2 regions of the Streptomyces sp. NPDC007346 genome follow, and region 2 is predicted to be linked to the other one. Evidence: riboswitches for the same ligand, from Rfam matches in the RefSeq annotation. Region 2 holds a riboswitch; the other holds the start of a gene.

Region 1 (4,224 bases), on a different contig from region 2:
TCGGACTGCCCGGCCACACCCTCGCCGCGCTGCCCGGACAGCTCTCCGGCGGCCAGCGCCAGCGCGTCGCCATCGCGCGCGCCCTGGCCCTCGAACCGGAGCTGATCGTCGCCGACGAACCGACCTCCGCGCTCGACGTCTCCGTACGCGCCCAGGTGCTCAACCTCCTCGTCGACCTGCGCGAACGCCTGGGCCTGGGCATGGTGTTCATCTCCCACGACATCCAGACCGTGCGCTACCTCGCCGACCGCATCGCCGTCCTCTACCTCGGCCGCATCGTCGAGGAGGGCCGGGCCGCCGACGTGGCGGGCTCCCCCCGCCACCCGTACACCGAGGCGCTGCTCTCCGCCACCCCCAGCCTGCTGGAGGCGACGGACCGCATCGTGCTCACCGGCCCGGTGCCCTCCGCCACCAACCCGCCGCCCGGCTGCCCCTTCAGCACCCGCTGCTGGAAGGCCGACGCGGAGTGCGCCACGGTCTTCCCCGCCGAGACCTTCGGGCCCGACGAGCACCGCTGGCACTGCGTCCACCCCCAGAGCCCCGCCTCCCCCGCCGGGAAGCGGACCCCCGTAACGCCCGCAAGGAGCACCGCATGACCGCCCCCACCCCCTCCTACTCCGGAGTGATCCCGCCCGTCGTCACCCCGCTCACCGCGGACGGCGAGCTCGACCGCATCTCGCTGGAGCGGGTCGTCGGCCATCTCCTCGAAGCCGGTGTCAGCGGCCTCTTCGCCCTCGGCAGCTCCGGCGAGACCGCCTATCTGACGCCCTCGCAGCAGGACGAGGTGATCAAGGTGATCACCTCGGCCTCCGCGGGCCAGGTGCCCGTCCTCGTCGGCGCCATCGAGACCACCACCAACCGGGCGATCGAGCGGGCCCGCGCCGCGGCGGCCCTCGGTGCCGACGCGGTCGTGGCCACCGCGCCCTTCTACACGCGCACCCACGCCACCGAGATCGACCGCCACTTCCGGGACATCGCCGCGGCCGTGGAGCTGCCGCTCCTGGCGTACGACGTGCCGGTCTGCGTGCACAGCAAGCTGGACCCGGAACTCCTGCTGCCGCTCGCGGCGGACGGGGTGCTCGCGGGGGTCAAGGACTCCAGCGGGGACGACGGCTCCTTCCGCCGGCTGGTCATCGGGGCCCGCGACCTGTCCGGGTTCTCCGTCCTGACCGGCCATGAGCTGGTGGTCGACGCGATGATGCTGAGCGGCGCCGACGGTTCCGTACCCGGCCTGGGCAACGTGGACCCGCACGGCTACGTGCGGCTGCACGAGGCCGCCGTACGCGGTGACTGGGCCGCCGCCAGGGCCGAACAGGACCGGCTCGTCGGCCTGTTCGACATCGTCCGTGCGGCCCGTCCCGGCACGGCTTCGGCCACGGCCGCGGGCCTCGGCGCGTTCAAGACGGCCCTGATGCTGCGCGGGATCATCGACACCAATGTGATGAGCCCGCCGATGCGCCGACTGGACGAGGCGGAGACGGCGTCGGTCGCCGCGTGCCTGGAGCTCGCGGGCCTCTCCCTGGCCCGCTGAGGCCACGAGCGTCGGGCGGGCCGGGTCGCCCTGCCGCCGGACCGGGACCGAGCCGCTCCACGCGCCCGGAGCGCATTACGGGAGCGGGCCGGTCACCACGCCGTGCGACACGCCCGGTCCGGCGATCGGTTTTCCTCGCTCGTTCGGCGTAGGAGATCACCCGCGCGAGCGACGGCCCAACTTGCGTTCCGCGCGTGGGCCGTACTCGAAATGCGCCCTTTCGTCGCTGGTACGAGGGTGTGCGCCCGGCTCGTCGGCGGGCGCGAATGCGCTCTGTCCACCCGAACGGGTCAGTGGTGAGGAGACTCACAAATCGCCGTTTCAACTCGGAAATCCGGCACTTGGTGAGTCAAGATCCCTGGGACGACAAGCCCCCGCCACCGCGGCGGGGCGGTCCGGGTGGACGCCGAGTCCTGCCGCCTCCCGGATGACTGGTCGACAGGAGTGGATCGGCAGGAGTGGAGGACCCGAGTACAACGGGCCGACCGGGAGACCGGGAAGCCCTCGGGGTGAAGCCGCTCCACGCGGCCGGGCAACTTCGCCAGCCCGAACCCGACAGGTCATCCTTCACAGGCGGCTGACGAAGGGTTGCGCATGTCTGCGCAGGTTCATGTCCCGTCTCTGCTCACCCGGGTCGGTACGGCTTCCGTACTCACCCTTGCCGTTACCTCCTCGATGCTGGCGCCAGGCCTGGTCAACGACGCCGAGGCCGCCACCCATTCGGCGAAGGCGCTGAAGGTCGCCGCGTCGAAGAAGGGGGCTCCTTACAAGTACGGGGCCGCCGGCCCCAGCCGTTTCGACTGTTCCGGGCTGACTCTCTACTCGTTCAAGAAGGCCGGGAAGAAGCTTCCCCGCACGGCACAGCAGCAGTACAACAAGACCACCCGTATCACCGCGTCGAAGCGGAAACCCGGCGACCTGGTCTTCTTCCATTCCGGGCGCAGCGTCTACCACGTGGGCATCTACGCCGGGTCCGGGAAGATCTGGCACTCCCCCAAAACAGGGGACGTGGTACGACTGGCGAAAATCTGGTCCAAGAGCGTCTGGTACGGACGGGTCCGCTGACCCACCGACCGGACGCTCTTCCCTTGCGGGCGGCAGGGACGGCCGGGACGGTACGGGCGGCGCTTCCCGCCCCGGTCCGGTGAGCGCCGCGCCGCCGCCGCCCGCGTACCGCTCAGGCGGTACGCGGGTGGCGCGGCCACCGGCGCCGGCCGGTCCACGAACCGGGGCTGTCCCGTCCCCGGACCGGGCCGCCTCCTCCTGGACCGGCCGGTCCCCGAGCCGCGCGGTCAGCCCTGGGTGGGTGCGGCCCAGGGCAGCGTGATCCAGACCGTCTTGCCGCCCTCGGCCGTCGGGACGACCGTGAGCCGCCCGCCGTACTCCTTGGCCAGCGACCGGATGATCATCAGGCCCCGCCCGTTGTCCTGCCGTACGGCGGCGGGCAGCCGTTGAGGCCACCGGGGGTGACTGTCCGTCACGCCCAGGCGTAGGACCTCGTCGCGTTCGAGACGCAGTTCCACGGTGAAGGTGGGTGACTGGCCGAAGGTGTGCTGGACCGCGTTGGTGGCGAGTTCGGAGATGATCAGCCGGATGGTGTCGGCCAGCTCCGTGTCCTCCGAGAGGCCCCATTCGGCCAAGGTCCTGGCCACATGTCTACGGGCCGAGGAGACCGAGGCCGGATCGCTCGGCAGGGTGACGGTTGCTTCCTGATGGTCTGCCATGGCGACGCCGTCCCTTTCGCGCCCCGGCCGACCGGCAGTCGGCCAGGATGGTGCTTCGCGCCAGACTGCCACTGTTGAAGCTCGCTGTAACGACGTTCGACCAAGATATGCATATATCTGTCGCTCGAAGCGGTGAATTCGGGTCCCACACAACCCGGACGAAGGGCACACTGGCCCCTCTGCGGGCCCGAACCTTGCGGTGCGTATCGGACCCGTCCCGTTCCGTTCCGCACAGCGCGAGGAGACCCGGATGCTGCACGGCCCCGTCGTCCGACGACGGAAGCTCGGCGAGGAGTTACGGAGTCTGCGGCACGCCTCCGGACTGACCAGCCGGGACGCGGCGCGCCTGCTGGGCTGGCACCAGTCGAAGGTGAGCCGCATCGAGACCGGCGCCAGCGGGGTCAGCCCCGGTGACGTGACGCGCCTGCTCGACACCTACGCGGTGCGCGACACACAGCTGCGCGCCCTGCTCGAAGTGCTCGCCGGGTCGGCGGGCGGCGGGGGCGCGGGGTGGTGGCACGCCTACCGGGGGCTGATCCCGCCCCAGTACCGCGACTTCATCAGCCTGGAGTCCCAGGCCGACACCGTGCGGAGCCTGGAGACCTCGGTGGTGCCGGGGCTGCTCCAGACCGCCGGCTACGCGCGGGCGGTGACCCGCGCCTCGCTGGACGGCCTGCCCGCGGACCATCTGGACTCGCTGGTCGAGGTGCGGCTGACCCGTCAGAGGGTGCTGCGCGCGAAGCCGCCGCTGCGGTTCACCGCCGTGCTGGACGAGGCGGTGCTGCACCGGAGGGTGGGCGGGCCCGAGGTGATGCGCGATCAGCTGGACCATCTGACCCAGGTGGCCCAACTCCCCCATGTGGAGCTTCAGTTACTGCCGTTCTCCGTCGGCGGTCACGTCGGACTCACCTGCCCTTTCGTTATCTTCTCCTTTCCGAACATTTCTGATCTGGATGTGGTCGTTCTTGA
Region 2 (4,224 bases):
GGCCACGACGGCCGCCGTGAGCCGGTCGTACGTCATCGGGCTGGGCGAGATGTATGTCGCCGATCCGCGCTTCGGAAAGAACTACGATCGCTACGGGGACGGCACCGCCGCCTTCGTACGGGATGCACTGACGATCTACGCCGAGCACCGGCTCTCCGACTGACCACGGAGGGCGTGGCGTTCCGGGCCGCTTCCCCCTATTTGGCCGATGACGAGTCGCCGCACGGCGCGGCTCCGGGAAGCCTGGACGGGGCGCGGTACCGTCCGCAGCCGTGGCCGGACCGGGCAGGAGTGCACAGGTGGGGATGGCGGACAAGAGGCGCGGACGCGTGACGGGGAGCTTCGGCGCCCCGGGGCGCGGCATGTCCCGCTTCATGGGGCGGAGGGGGCCTCTTTCCGCGGGGCGGGGAGTGTCCGGCTCCATGGGGCGGGGAGTGTCCGGCTCCGCGGGGCGGGGGGCGTCCGGTTCCGCGGGGCGGGGGAAGCCGGTGGTGGCCCGGAGCGTCGGTACCCGGCGGTTCGTCCGGCTGCTGCCGGTGCTGCTGATCCTCGGCGGGCTCCTCTTCGACTGGCTCGCCCCGCCCAACTTCACCGCCGTGCCCCTGTTCGTGGCCGCGCCGCTGATCGCCGCGCCGTTCTTCTCGCTGGCCAGTACGGTCCGTACGGGCGTGGCCGCGGTCCTCTCCGTCATCGCGATGCGGCTCTCCGACGGGACGTCCACCGAGGTCGTCCCGGTCATCGAGCTGATCACCGTCCTCACCGCCTCGGCCCTGGCCCTCGTCATCAACGGGGTCGTGCGCCGCAGCAACGAGCAGCTGGCCTCGGCGCGGGTCATCGCGGAGACCGCCATGCGGGCCGTGCTGCCGACCCCGGCGGAGCGGATCGGCGGGCTCCAGGTGGCCGCGCGGTACGAGGCGGCGCAGGCGGACGAGTTCGTCGGCGGGGACCTGTTCGCGGTGGCGGACACCCCGTACGGCGTACGCCTGGTCGTCGGTGACGTGCGCGGCAAGGGGCTGGACGCCGTGGAGGCGGTGGCGGTGATCATCGGCGCGTTCCGGGAGGCCGCCGAGCAGGAGCGGTCCCTGGAGGGGGTGGCGCAGCGGCTGGAGCGGGCGCTGGCGCGGGAGGGGACCCGGCGGTACGGGCTGGACGCCATGGAGGGGTTCATCACCGCCGTACTGGCCGAGATCCCGACCGGTTCGGCCTCGCTGCGGCTGGTCAACCGCGGCCACCCCGAGCCGATCCTGCTCCACGCGGACGGGGCCCTGGAGGTCCTCGCGCCGTCCGAGCCCGCGCTGCCGCTGGGGATGGACCTCGGCGTGTGGCCCGACCGGGCCGACGAGTGGGAGCTGCCCGCCGGTTCGACGCTGCTCGCCTTCACGGACGGCCTCTCCGAGGCGCGGGACGCGAACGGGGCCTTCTACGACCCGGCGGCCCGGCTGCGCGGCCGGATCTTCCCCGGCCCCCAGGAGCTGCTCTCGGCGCTCACCGACGACGTACGGCTGCACACCGGGGGGCGGTCGACGGACGACATGGCGCTGCTCGCGGTCAGCCGGCCGGCGGAGGGACAGCCGCCGCGACGGACGACGGTGAAGATCGTCGGCCGGGGCGATGACACGGTGCGTAGTTGAAGGGCGCCGCTCCGCATAACATTTGACACACCGTCAGAAAAAGAGGTGTGGCCGAGTGGCCGTCAGGACGCCCGATTCAGACCGCTTGTGGGTGGTAAGTCCCTGCTGTAGCCGTTAATGATCAACAGGAACAGCTTGGAATCGGGCCCGTCTGTCTATTAACGTTCGATAACGCAGCGCGGTCGTCACAGCCGTCGTCAGAGACGGCGCCGTGCGCGAGCGCCGAATCCCGCAAGGGAACCGGGGAACCACCTACATGGGGTGAATCGGACGCCTGTGTCTCGTGAGAGACGGAGGGGCCCGTAGGAGACCTTCCTGCTCCGAACCCGTCAGCTAACCCGGTAGGCGAGAAGGAAGGAAAGGAGTGCGCCCACGTGGCGTCCAACAAGCCTGCCCCTGAGGCCCCGTCACCCTTCAGTGCCGATACCTTCGGTGACGAGGAGCGCACCTGGGAGGAGTGGAACCCCACCGCGGAGTCCATCCGTCCCGTGCGCGGCAAGCACCGCGTGGCCAAGCAGCGAGGCCTCGCCCGTAGCTCCACCGTCCTCGGGGTCGGCGTCATAGCGGCCGTCGGCGCGGGTGGCATGGCCACCGCCCAGAGCAAGCCGCCGGTCTCCATCTCTCTTCCCGATTCCATCGCGGACAACCTCCCCGACGCCAAGTCCCTTCCCGGCGTCGGCGTGTTCATGTCCGGCGACGACACCGCCGAGGCCGCGCCGGTCGCCGCCGCACCGCTGACCTCCGCGGGCATCACGACCGCCGAGGCCGAGCAGGGCACCACCGATGCGGGCGAGGCCCTGCGCGCCCGCATCCTCCAGCAGGCCGAGCAGCAGCAGGCCAGCGCCGACGCCGAGGCCAAGGCCGCCGAGGAGAAGGCCGCGGCCGAGAAGGCCGCCGCCGAGGCGAAGAAGCAGCAGGACGCGGCGGAGGCCGAGGCCAAGGCCAAGATCGCCGCCGAGAAGAAGGCGGCCGAGGAAGCGGCGAAGAAGAAGGCCGAGGAAGAGCGCCTCGCCAAGCTCCGCGCCAGCTACACCCTGCCCGCCTCCTCGTACACGATCACCTCGACCTACGGTCAGTCCGGCGCGCTGTGGTCCTCCGGCCAGCACACCGGCACGGACTTCGCCGGGGCGGCCGGTTCGCCGCTCAAGGCCGTGCACAGCGGCACGATCACGGCGGCCGGCTGGGCCCAGTCGTACGGCTACCGCACGGTCCTCCAGCTGGAGGACGGCACGGAGATCTGGTACGCCCACCAGTCCTCGATCGACGTCTCGGTCGGCCAGCAGGTCAGCACCGGCGACACCATCGGCCGCATGGGCGCCACCGGCAACGTGACCGGTGTCCACCTCCACCTGGAGGTCCGCACCGCCGGTGGCTCGGCCATGGACCCGATCGCCTGGCTGAACAGCAAGGGCCTCTCCGTCTGAGGTCCCCACTCCCGCGCCCGCCCGTTCGTTCGCGGGCGCGGGGACCGCACGGCTGAGCGTGTGCGTTGCCGCACGGCAGAGTGCGTGCGTTGCCGCACCGCTGAGCGCGTACGTTGCCGCACTGCCGAGTCCGTGCGTTGCCGCGCCGCCGTCGCGCGAGACGGTAACCGCGCGCGGTCGTGCCCCCGAAACCCCGGCAGCCCTGACGCTCACCCCCCGACGTCAGGGCTGCCGGTCTGCCCGGGTCCGCGGCAGGACGTGGAATACCCAGCTCCACCACCGCCGTTGAACACGCACATGACTTCTCTGCGCACACTCGGCAGCTCCGGCCTCCAGGTCTTCCCCCTCTCCCTCGGCGGCAACGTCTTCGGCTGGACGGCCGACGAGGACCAGTCCTTCGCCGTCCTGGACGCGTACGCCGCGGCCGGCGGCAACTTCGTCGACACCGCCGACGCCTACAGCGCCTGGATCGAGGGCAACCACGGCGGCGAGTCGGAGACCGTCATCGGCAAGTGGCTCGCCTCGCGCTCCAACCGCTCCGACATCGTCGTGGCCACCAAGGTCGGCGCCCACCCCGACTACAAGGGGCTCTCCGCCGCCACCATCAAGGCCGCGGCCGAGCAGTCGCTGCGCCGCCTGGGCACCGACCACATCGACCTCTACTACACGCACTTCGACGACGAGACCGTCCCGGTCGAGGAGATCATCACCGCCCTCGACCAGCTGGTGAAGGACGGGAAGGTGCGCCACATCGCCGCCTCCAACATCAGCCCGGAGCGGTTGCAGGCCTCCCTGGACTTCTCCGAACGGGAGGGCCTGGCCCGGTACGTCGCGCTCCAGCCGCACTACAACCTGGTCTCCCGCACCACCTACGAGGGCCCGCTCCAGGAGACCGCCGCCCGCGCCGGTCTCGCCGCCGTCCCGTACTTCGCGCTGGCCTCCGGCTTCCTCACCGGCAAGTACCGCCCCGGTGCGACCGTGGAGAGCGCCCGCTCGGAGAAGGCGGGCGAGCACCTGGAGTCGGAGCGCGGCCGCAAGGTGCTGGCCGCCCTCGACAAGGTCGCCACGGAACGGGGTGCCGAGATCGCCACGGTCGCCCTCGCCTGGCTCGCCGCCCGCCCGACGGTCGCGGCCCCGATCGCCTCGGCCCGCACGGTCGAACAGCTCCC

The links. Region 2 has a riboswitch for cyclic di-AMP ahead of AB0917_RS09420 (M23 family metallopeptidase). Riboswitches for the same ligand answer to the same signal wherever they lie in the genome.
Region 1: it holds a riboswitch for cyclic di-AMP, as region 2 does, so the genes downstream of both, AB0917_RS29340 (C40 family peptidase) here and AB0917_RS09420 (M23 family metallopeptidase) in region 2, are expected to answer to the same signal.

Annotation. Positions count from the first base shown of each region.
Region 1 is NZ_JBEYKR010000159.1:7,155-11,378, forward strand. Features, by position in the region: gene AB0917_RS29330 (ABC transporter ATP-binding protein) at 1-596, shown strand, start outside; gene AB0917_RS29335 (dihydrodipicolinate synthase family protein) at 593-1,531, shown strand; cyclic di-AMP (ydaO/yuaA leader) riboswitch at 1,936-2,122, shown strand; gene AB0917_RS29340 (C40 family peptidase) at 2,126-2,596, shown strand; gene AB0917_RS29345 (ATP-binding protein) at 2,824-3,255, opposite strand; gene AB0917_RS29350 (helix-turn-helix transcriptional regulator) at 3,506-4,224, shown strand, end outside.
Region 2 is NZ_JBEYKR010000022.1:18,693-22,916, reverse strand. Features, by position in the region: gene AB0917_RS09430 (MerR family transcriptional regulator) at 1-163, shown strand, start outside; gene AB0917_RS09425 (PP2C family protein-serine/threonine phosphatase) at 423-1,631, shown strand; cyclic di-AMP (ydaO/yuaA leader) riboswitch at 1,842-1,994, shown strand; gene AB0917_RS09420 (M23 family metallopeptidase) at 2,006-3,055, shown strand; gene AB0917_RS09415 (aldo/keto reductase) at 3,353-4,224, shown strand, end outside.